3 regions of the Streptomyces liangshanensis genome follow, and region 3 is predicted to be linked to each of the others. Evidence: riboswitches for the same ligand, from Rfam matches in the RefSeq annotation. Region 3 holds a riboswitch; each other region holds the start of a gene.
The links. A riboswitch is a leader RNA that binds a small molecule or an ion and turns the genes downstream of it on or off. The one in region 3 is predicted to bind cobalamin.

Region 1 (3,272 bases), 3.6 Mb from region 3:
CGCGACCCCAAGCCAGCTACCAAACCCGCCACCAAGCCCAACCGCGAGCCTGATCCCGACCCCGCAGCCGACCCCGAGCCCGCCGCCGATCCGAAGCCCGCCGCCCCCGCTCCCGAGCCAGAACCCGCTCCCGCTCCCGAACCCGCTCCCGCTCCCGAACCCGCTCCCGCTCCCGAACCCGCCCCCGCTGCCGCGTCCACCCCCGCCGCGTGGGCGAATCGCGCCGCCACGCACACCGCCAGCGCGCAGGCGCTCACGCGGCGGGACAGCCGGACGGCGCGCTCGATGTCCGCGATCTCCACGGGCCGGCCGCCGCCGTTCAGCACCGGGCGGTGCTCGACCCGGCCGCCGTACGCGAGCGTCCCGCCCAGCCGTACCCCCAGCGCCCCCGCGAACGAGGCCTCCACCGGGCCCGCGTTGGGGCTCGGGTGCCGGTGCGCGTCCTGGCGCCACGCCCGCCACGCCCCGCGCGGATCGCCGCCCGCGACGACGGCCAGCGCGGCGGTCAGCCGGGCGCCGGGCCGGCCGGCCACGTCGTCCAGGCGGGCCGACGCCCAGCCGAACCGGCGGTACCTGGCGGACTTGTGCCCCACCATCGCGTCCAGCGTGTTCACGGCCCGGAACCCGGCCAGCCCGGGGACCCCCGCGAGGGCGCCCCACACGAGCGCGCCGACCACCGCGTCGGAGGTGTTCTCGGCGACGGACTCCACCACGGCCCGCGCGATCTGCTGGGCGTCGAGGGACTGCGGGTCGCGGCCGCACAGGTGCGGCAGCCGCTCCCGGGCCAGTTCGACGTCCCCGGCGGCGAGCGCCCGGCCGATGGCCCGCGCCTCGCGCGCCAGTGACGTACCGCCGACGACGGACCAGGTGGCGGCGGCGGTCAACGCGACGGAGGCGGCATCACGACGCGTGAACCCGGCACGCGCGGACCCCAGAGCCCTTGGTCCCGGTACGCCAGGTCCCCGTACTCCGCGCGCCACCACCGCGCCCAGCCCGACGGCGCCGCCCGCGCAGACCAGCGTGTGCAACGCGCCCCAGCCCCGGTGGTCCCGCCACAGCACCCGCTCCACGGCCCCCGCGGCGCGCCCGAACGCCGCGACCGGATGGCCCCGGCGGGGATCGCCCAGCAGCAGATCGGCGAGCAACCCGCCCAGGGCCCCGTACGCGTGGATCCGCGCGGCGTCCCGGCCGGGAGCGGCGGAGGGGAGGGGGTGTCCGGAAAGGGCTCGGCCGACGGGAACGGCGGCGTACGCGCGGCCAGGCATGGCGACGTGTCCTCACTCAGGGTCCGCGCCCCGGCTCGACGGATGACGCGGCGGCGAGAGTTCCTGGCTCCCGGGACGGATCCCCGGAGGGACACCGTGCCCGGTGACAGTGGCGGGACCGCGCCGGATTCGCACCGGCTTCCTCTGCTGCCGCCGTAATTGGCCCCGGCAGTCCACCACGCTGCGAGAACACCCGTCAACCCGCCCTTGACCTGCGGCGGGGCAGTGTGCGAAGCCCCACATGACGGACCCGGGGGCCGGCCCGTCCCGGTGTCAGGACGAGGCCGGCCCCCGGGGCGCGGGTACGGTACGGGCGGTCAGGCCACGATCAGGTAGATGCCGTACGCGACGGCCGCCGCGCACAGTCCGAAGCAGGCGTAGGCGCCGGTGCGCGCCAGGGCCACGGATCCGCCGGAGGAGCCGGCCGGACCGGAGGCCGCCGACTCCTGTTTGGCCAGGGCCACGATGCCGAGGGTGAAGAGGCCCACCAGGCCGATGGTGGACACGAGGCTGACGCCGAACACGGAGCCGAGAGCTGCCCAGTCGATTTTCATGTGATCGCTTCCTTACACCGTGGCGGTGCGCGCGGACTCGCCGGCGACGGCGGGCGGGGTGGGCAGGGCGGCGGGGCCCGGAATGGTGGCCGCCAGGCTGGGGGACCCGGTGTCGACGCCTACGGTGCCGACGGCCACGGCGTCCACCGACCCGGCGTCCACGGGCACGTTGACCGGCACCACATCAGCCCCCGTCACGTTCGTGTGGTCCACCGGGCGGCGCCGCGACGCGAGCCAGATGGCGGCGGAGGCGGCGACGAGCAGGATCGCCACGACGGTGACGCCCCAGGTGCCGTGACCGGTCAGGTACTCCGCGCCGGCGGCGACCAGGCCCGCCGCGGGCAGCGTCAGCCCCCAGGCGACGAACATCCGGGTCGCGGTCGACCAGCGCACGACCCCGCCCTTGCGCCCCAGTCCCGCGCCCATCACGGCGCCGGAGCACGACTGCGTGGTGGAGAGCGAGAAGCCGAGGTGGGAGGAGGCCAGGATGACCGTCGCCGCGCTGGTCTGGGCCGCGAAGCCCTGCTGCGGGCGCAGGTCGGTGAGGCCGGTGCCCATGGTCTTGATGATGCGCCAGCCACCGAGGTACGTGCCGAGCGCGATCGCCGTGCCCGCGGAGACGATGACCCACAGCGGCGGGTTGGAGCCGGGGGAGAGGACCCCGCCGGTGACGAGCGCCAGCGTGATGACGCCCATCGTCTTCTGCGCGTCGTTGGTGCCGTGGGCGAGGGAGACGAGCCCGGCGGAGGCGATCTGCCCGGCCCGGAAGCCCTTGGCGGTGGCCTTCTCGTCCGTACGGGCGCTGATGCGGTACGTCAGCCGCGTGGCGAGCATGGCCGCGAGCCCGGCGACGACTGGCGCGGCGAGCGCCGGGATGAGGACTTTGGTGATGACCACGCCGCCGTTGACACCGGAGGCGCCGACGGACATCAGGGTGGCGCCGATGAGGCCGCCGAACAGGGCGTGGGAGGAACTCGACGGGAGTCCCAGGAGCCACGTGAAGAGATTCCAGATGATCGCGCCGACCAGCGCCGCGAAGATCACTTCGGTACGGATGCCCGACTCGTTGATGAGTCCGCCGGAGATCGTCTTGGCGACCTCCACGGACAGGAACGCGCCGACGAGATTCAGGACGGCGGACATCGCCACCGCGGTCTTGGGCTTCAGGGCGCCGGTCGAGATGGTCGTCGCCATCGCGTTGGCGGTGTCGTGGAAACCGTTCGTGAAATCGAACACGAGAGCCGTCGCGATCACGATCGCGAGGAGCAGCGTGAAGTGTTCCATTTACCCAGGCAATCGTTCGACGTCGGTGGCCACGGTGAACGTAAGGATGCAGGGTGAACGGGAGGTTAACTGAGGAGGTACTCGGGGTGTCTCTCCTGAATGACTCCCCGGCCCCCCGGATCCGTTGTCCGACCTGCCCTTTTTCCACCCCGCCTGACAGGATCGTCAT
Region 2 (3,272 bases), 2.3 Mb from region 3:
GGTAATCACATGCTCGGGAACCGACACATCGGGCTTACACAGAGTCGCCACGACGCGCTCTCCTTCGTTGGTGTTCGCTGGGAACTGCGGCCCACACTCTGTGGTGGTCCACCACCCCGCAACCCGGGAAACAGCCGGGAATCGGCTGCCGGGAGCAGCGTCAGGGAAGCGAGGGGGCGGGATCCGAAGGACCGTCAGGGATCTTACCTATGACTACGGAACGTAAGCGCGAAATCGGCGCATCGTCCGTTCGTGGGCGCGGCGCCCCGGCCTCGGCCCTGGTCGTCACGCGCCGGGCGGGCCGGATGCCGAAAACCGGCCATCGCGCTCCGGTGACACCATGGGGTCCAGGGATCGCGGAGACCTCTCCCCGTCCCGACGATTTGGCGCGGGGGAGACATTCGGCGAGTCGTTGAGCCCTATAGTACGGGCTGGGCGGTTTGTTTTGTGCTGGTCAACGGGGCTGCGCGGAAGGGTCTTTCATGGCAACACAGGAGCGCGCCATCCGGACGCGCATGGCGATTCTGGAGGCGGCCGGCGCGGTCTTCGACGAGTACGGCTACTCCTCCACGACCCTCACCATGGTGCTGGAGCGCGCTCAGGTCACCAAGGGCGCCCTGTACTTCCACTTCCAGTCGAAGGAAGCCCTGGCCCAGGCGGTCCTGGACGAGCAGGTGCAGCTCGGCACCGTACCCCCGCAGGCCTGCAAGCTCCAGGAGGTCATCGACATGACCTTCGCGGTGGCCCACCGGCTCCTGGACAACGCGCTGCTCCGGGGCAGTGTCCGGCTCACCGTCGACCAGAGCGCCCCTCCCGGTGTCGACCACAGCGGCCCCTTCCGCCAGTGGCCCGTCCACCTGGTGTCGTTGATGGAAGAGGCACGCGCGCAGGGTGAGTTGCTCCCCAGCGTGCGCCCGCAGGAGACGGTGGAGCTGCTGGTGGGCGCGTTCGCCGGGATCCAGCTGATGTCCCGCGCGCTGACGGACCGCGAGGACCTCGGGCGGCGCATATCGATCCTGTGGGGGCACATCCTGCCGAGTCTCGCGGTGCCCGGCCTGATGCCGAGCATCGACACCGCGCCCGACCGCGGGGCGCGGGTGACCGCGGCGATGGTCGCGGTCTGACCCGTCCCGTACCGCTCCCGGGCGGGTACGCACCGTCACCGCCAGGGGCGCTCCGGCGGGCGCGCGGCACCCCTCCCGGAATAGGAGAGGGGCTCCCGGCGCTTCAGTTAAGGGCTTAGGGTGGCGAGTGCAGTTGGTTCGCCCTGTCAGCCAGGCAGCGGCGTCGTAAGAGGGAACCCGGTGCGAATCCGGGACTGCCCCGCAGCGGTGAGTGGGAACGACCGCCGTCATGAGCACTGGATCCGACCGGGTCCGGGAAGCGACGGCCAGTAGGTGTCTCGTCCGACGAGACGTGCCCGCGAGTCCGAAGACCTGCCACTGCCCGCGTACGAACACCGTGCGCGGAGATCCCGGTGACCTCGTGGGCGGGTCGGCGTACATATCAGGCGGTCGCGTGTTCCCGTACAGCCATGGGACGTGACCCGCCCGATCTGTGGCTCCTCTCGCGCCCTCGACCGTCCCCGGGACGGCAGAGAACCGCTCGCGAAGGAGAGTTCTGTGACAGACAAGTCCGCAGCCGCGGCAGCACGGGCGACCGTGCACGGCTACCCCCGCCAGGGCCTGAACCGCGAACTCAAGAAGGCCGTCGAGGGCTACTGGAAAGGCACCGTCGACGCCGGCGCGTTGCGCGCGACGGCGGCCGGACTGCGCCGGGCGAACTGGCGCCGGCTGGCCGACGCCGGGATCCACGAGGTGCCGACCGGCGACTTCTCGTTCTACGACCACGTCCTCGACACCAGCGTGATGGTCGGCGCGATCCCCGCCCGCCACCGCGAGGCCGTCACGGCCGACGCGCTCGACGGGTACTTCGCGATGGCGCGCGGCACGCAGCAGGTCGCGCCGCTGGAGATGACCAAGTGGTTCGACACGAACTACCACTACCTGGTGCCCGAGCTGGGCCCCGACACCGTGTTCACCGCCGACTCCGCCGAGCAGGTCGCCCAGCTGAGGGAAGCCGTCGCGCTGGGCCTCACGGCGCGCCCCGTGCTCGTGGGTCCGGTCACCTACCTGCTGCTGGCCAAGCCCGCGCCCGGTGTCGCCCCGGACTTCGAGCCGCTGACGCTGCTCGACCGGCTGCTGCCGGTGTACGCGGAGGTGCTGGCCGACCTGCGGGCGGCCGGCGCCGACTGGGTGCAGCTCGACGAGCCCGCGCTCGTCGAGGACAGGACCCCGGCCGAGCTGAACGCCACCGCCCGCGCCTACCGGGACCTCGGGGCGCTCACCGACCGGCCGAAGCTGCTGGTCGCGTCGTACTTCGACCGGCTCGGCAAGGCCCTGCCGGTCCTCGCCAAGGCGCCCGTCGAGGGGCTCGCCCTCGACTTCACCGGCCCGGCGGCCGCCAACCTCGACGCCCTCGCGGCCGTCGGGGGCCTGCCCGGCAAGCGCCTGGTCGCGGGGGTCGTCAACGGCCGCAACATCTGGATCAACGACTTCGCGAAGTCCCTGTCGGTGCTCGGCACGCTCCTCGGGCTCGCCGACCGGGTCGACGTGTCGTCCTCCTGCTCCCTCCTGCACGTCCCGCTGGACGTCACGGCGGAGCGGGACATCGATCCGCGGATCCTGCGCTGGCTCGCCTTCGCGCGCCAGAAGACGGAGGAGATCGTCACGCTGGCCCGGGGCCTTGCCCAGGGCACGGACACGATCGCCGCCGAACTCGCCGCGAACCGCGCCGACCTGGCCTCGCGCGCCGGATCCGCGCTCACCAACGACCCGGCGGTCCGCGCCCGCGCGACGGCCGTCACGGACGCGGACGGGCGCCGCGCCGCCCCGTACCCGGAGCGGGCCGCGGCCCAACGCGCCCACCTCGGGCTGCCGTTGCTGCCGACCACCACCATCGGTTCGTTCCCGCAGACGAACGAGCTGCGCGCGGCGCGCGCCGACCTGCGCGCCGGACGCATCGGCACCACCGGGTACGACGAGCGCATCGAGGCCGAGATCCGGGAGGTCCTCGCCTTCCAGGAGAAGGCCGGCATCGACGTGCTGGTGCACGGCGAGCCCGAACGCAACGACATGGTGCAGTACTTCGCCGAACAGCTCACCGGCTACCTCGCCACCCGGCAGGGATGGGTGCAGTCGTACGGCACCCGCTACGTCCGCCCGCCGATCCTGGCCGGGGACATCTCGCGTCCCGAGCCGATGACGGTCCGC
Region 3 (3,272 bases):
CCCGCGGCCTCCGCCTTGCGGTACGCGGCGTCGAACTCGTCGCCCCACAGGTCCACGAACTCCGGGACGTCGGCGGGGGAGAACAGCGACCACTCGCCGTCCGCGTCGACGCGGCGCATGAACTCGTCCGGGATCCAGTGGGCGAGGTTCAGGTTGTGCGTACGGCGCGCTTCCTCACCGGTGTTGTCCCGCAGCTCCAGGAACTCCTCCAGGTCCGCGTGCCAGGTCTCCAGGTAGACGCAGGCCGCGCCCTTGCGCCGGCCGCCCTGGTTGACCGCCGCGACCGAGGAGTCGAGGGTCCGCAGGAACGGGACGATGCCGTTCGAGTGCCCGTTGGTGCCGCGGATCAGCGAACCGCGCGAGCGGATGCGGGAGTACGAGAGGCCGATGCCGCCCGCGTGCTTCGACAGGCGCGCCACCTGGTGGTAGCGGTCGTAGATCGAGTCCAGCTCGTCCAGCGGGGAGTCGAGCAGGTAGCAGGAGGACATCTGCGGGTGGCGCGTACCGGAGTTGAAGAGCGTCGGCGAGGACGGGAGGTAGTCCAGGCGGCTCATCAGGCGGTAGAGGGAGGCGACCTCGTCCAGCGCGCGGACGCTGTTGTCCTCGGCCAGACCGGCGCCGACGCGCAGCATGAAGTGCTGGGGGGTCTCGACGACCTTGCGGGTGATCGGGTGGCGGAGCAGGTACCGGCTGAAGAGGGTACGGAGCCCGAAGTAGCCGAAGCGGTCGTCGGCGTCCTGGTCGATCAGCGCGTCCAGGAAGTCGGCGTGCAGCGCGACGAACTCGGCCGTGCGGTCGGCGATGAGGCCCTCGCGGTGCCCCACGGCGACGGACGCGGAGAACGCCACGGCGCCCTGGCTCGCGGCCTCTTCGGCGATGGTACGGGTGAGCAGCCGGGCGGCCAGCCGGGAGTAGGCCGGGTCCTCGGAGATGAGCCCCGCGGCCGCCTCGGTGGCGAGCTCGCGCAGCTCGGCCTCGTCCGACCGGGCGTTGCGGCCACGCAGCGCGGCGCCGGCGACGCGTCCGGGGTCGGTGTCGGGCAGATCGGCGGTCAGGTCGGTGAGGAGCCGCAGCAACGCGGTCCCGGGTCCGTCGGTCTCCTGCGCGGAGACCTCGGAGATGCCTGAAGCCGGATCGGCTGGCGCGATGGTCACGTGGTGCTCTCCCTCGCTCGGCTCTGGGCCGTCGGCGGGGAAGCGGGGGCGCGGGGGCCGTACGACCCGTCTGCGGGCAGCACGAACCACGGCGTCTCCGGCCCAGCCTCGAGGCCCGGACGTCCTGGCATCCGGTTCGGTCGAGCCGGATGCGTTGCCGGCAGGTATTCGGACTCACGGGTATGACAAAGCACACCACAGCAGACCGTTGCGGGACAGTTCCGGATTCACACCGGATTCCCCTGCGTCGACAACGAGGTCGAGCATACATCTGGGGGGCGCACGATGAGGCACCCCCTAGATGTAGTGTCGCGCCCCGTTTCGCCCCCGTGTGTCGGAAGCGGGAAGGCGGGCCGCCCGGAGTCCGGGCGGCCCGCCTTCCGCCGTACGTCGGCGCCCCTCGGCGCCCGTCAGCGCACCCTCAGCGCACCGGGTCCGGGTCCGACGGGGTGGTCGGGGCCAGGGGGAGGTCCTTCTTGACGCCCGGGTCGCCGATGTCCGCCGTGTAGTCCGACGGGGTCGTCTCGTCGATGCCCTCCGGGGCCTTGAGCGCCTTCATGACGAACGTCAGGACCACGCTCACCACGAGGTTCAGCACGAAGGCCGTCAGGCCGATGTAGCCGATCTCGCCGATCCCGGGGATCTCCTTCGACGAACCGCCGAAGTGCGCCTGCGTCGGGCTCGCGACGCCGTACGCGGCGATCGTGCCGTACAGCATGCCCACCGCCCAGCCGGTGAGCAGCGCCCACCGGTGGAACCAGCGGGTGAAGAGCCCGCCGACCAGCGCCGGCATCGTCTGGAGGATCCAGATCCCGCCCAGCAGCTGGAAGTTGATCGCGACGGTCTTGTCCATGGTCAGGACGAAGGCCAGCGCCCCCACCTTCACCAGCAGCGACACCAGCTTGGAGACCTTCGTCTCCTGCGCCGGGGTCGCGTCCGGCCTGATGAAGTCCTTGTAGATGTTGCGGGTGAACAGGTTCGCCGCCGCGATCGACATGATCGCGGCCGGCACCAGCGCGCCGATGCCGATCGCCGCGAAGGCCACGCCCGCGAACCAGTCGGGGAACATGTTCTCGAAGAGCTGGGGGATCGCCAGCTGCCCGTTGTCGACCTTCACCCCGGCGGCGATCGCCATGAAGCCGAGCAGCGCCAGCAAGCCCAGCATCAGCGAATACAGCGGCAGGATCGTGGTGTTGCGCCGGATCACCTCGCGGCTGCGGCTGGAGAGCGTCGCCGTGACCGAGTGCGGATACATGAAGAGCGCGAGCGCCGAGCCGAGCGCGAGGGTCGCGTACCCCCACTGCTGGGCCTCGCCCGGCGCGAGCGCGCCGCGTGGCGCCCCGGTCGCCGGGTTCTTCTGCGCGAACGCGTCGCCCGCCTTCGCGAAGATGTCGTCGAAGCCGCCGAGTTTGATCGGGATGTAGATGATGGCCACGATGATCACCAGATAGATCAGGGTGTCCTTCACGAACGCGATCAGCGCGGGTGCCCGCAGCCCCGACGAGTACGTGTACGCGGCGAGCACCGCGAACGCGATCAGCAGCGGCAGGTCCTTCACGAACCAGTTGGTGTCCTTGCCGCCGCCGACGCCCATCACGTCCAACACGGCCTGGATGCCGACCAGTTGCAGCGCGATGTACGGCATGGTCGCGAGGATCCCGGTGACGGCGACCGCCAGCGAGAGCCCCTTGGAGCCGAACCGGCCCCGGACGAAGTCCGAGGTGGTCACGTACCCGTGCTTGTGCGACACCGACCACAGCCGCGGCAGGAAGGTGAAGATGAGCGGGTAGACGAGGATCGTGTACGGCACGGCGAAGAAGCCCGCCGCGCCCGCCGCGTAGATCGCCGCGGGCACGGCCACGAAGGTGTACGCCGTGTAGAGGTCACCGCCGAGCAGGAACCAGGTGACCCACGTGCCGAACGACCGCCCGCCCAGGCCCCATTCGTCGAGGCTCTGCTCGTTCTCGGCCCGGCGCCAGCGCGCCGCGAGGAACCCCATGACCGTGACGGCCAGGAAGAAGAAGATGAAGACGCCGAGGGCGACGCCGTTCACACCGTCGTTCATCGCGAGCCACCGCCCTTCCCGGATCCCGTACGGGCGCGCTGGTCACGCTGCCA

Region 1: it holds a riboswitch for cobalamin, as region 3 does, so the genes downstream of both, HA039_RS26695 (cobalamin biosynthesis protein) here and HA039_RS10875 (ribonucleoside-diphosphate reductase subunit alpha) in region 3, are expected to answer to the same signal.
Region 2: it holds a riboswitch for cobalamin, as region 3 does, so the genes downstream of both, metE (5-methyltetrahydropteroyltriglutamate--homocysteine S-methyltransferase) here and HA039_RS10875 (ribonucleoside-diphosphate reductase subunit alpha) in region 3, are expected to answer to the same signal.

What each region holds. Positions count from the first base shown of each region.
Region 1 is NZ_CP050177.1:6,146,391-6,149,662, forward strand. Features, by position in the region: partial or broken gene HA039_RS26695 (cobalamin biosynthesis protein) at 213-1,265, opposite strand; cobalamin riboswitch at 1,304-1,458, opposite strand; gene HA039_RS26700 (hypothetical protein) at 1,583-1,819, opposite strand; gene HA039_RS26705 (inorganic phosphate transporter) at 1,832-3,103, opposite strand.
Region 2 is NZ_CP050177.1:302,210-305,481, forward strand. Features, by position in the region: gene HA039_RS01310 (type III polyketide synthase) at 1-51, opposite strand, end outside; gene HA039_RS01315 (ScbR family autoregulator-binding transcription factor) at 483-1,124, shown strand; cobalamin riboswitch at 1,241-1,458, shown strand; gene metE (5-methyltetrahydropteroyltriglutamate--homocysteine S-methyltransferase) at 1,623-3,272, shown strand, end outside.
Region 3 is NZ_CP050177.1:2,566,353-2,569,624, reverse strand. Features, by position in the region: gene HA039_RS10875 (ribonucleoside-diphosphate reductase subunit alpha) at 1-1,154, opposite strand, end outside; cobalamin riboswitch at 1,297-1,433, opposite strand; gene mctP (monocarboxylate uptake permease MctP) at 1,576-3,219, opposite strand; gene HA039_RS10865 (DUF3311 domain-containing protein) at 3,216-3,272, opposite strand, start outside.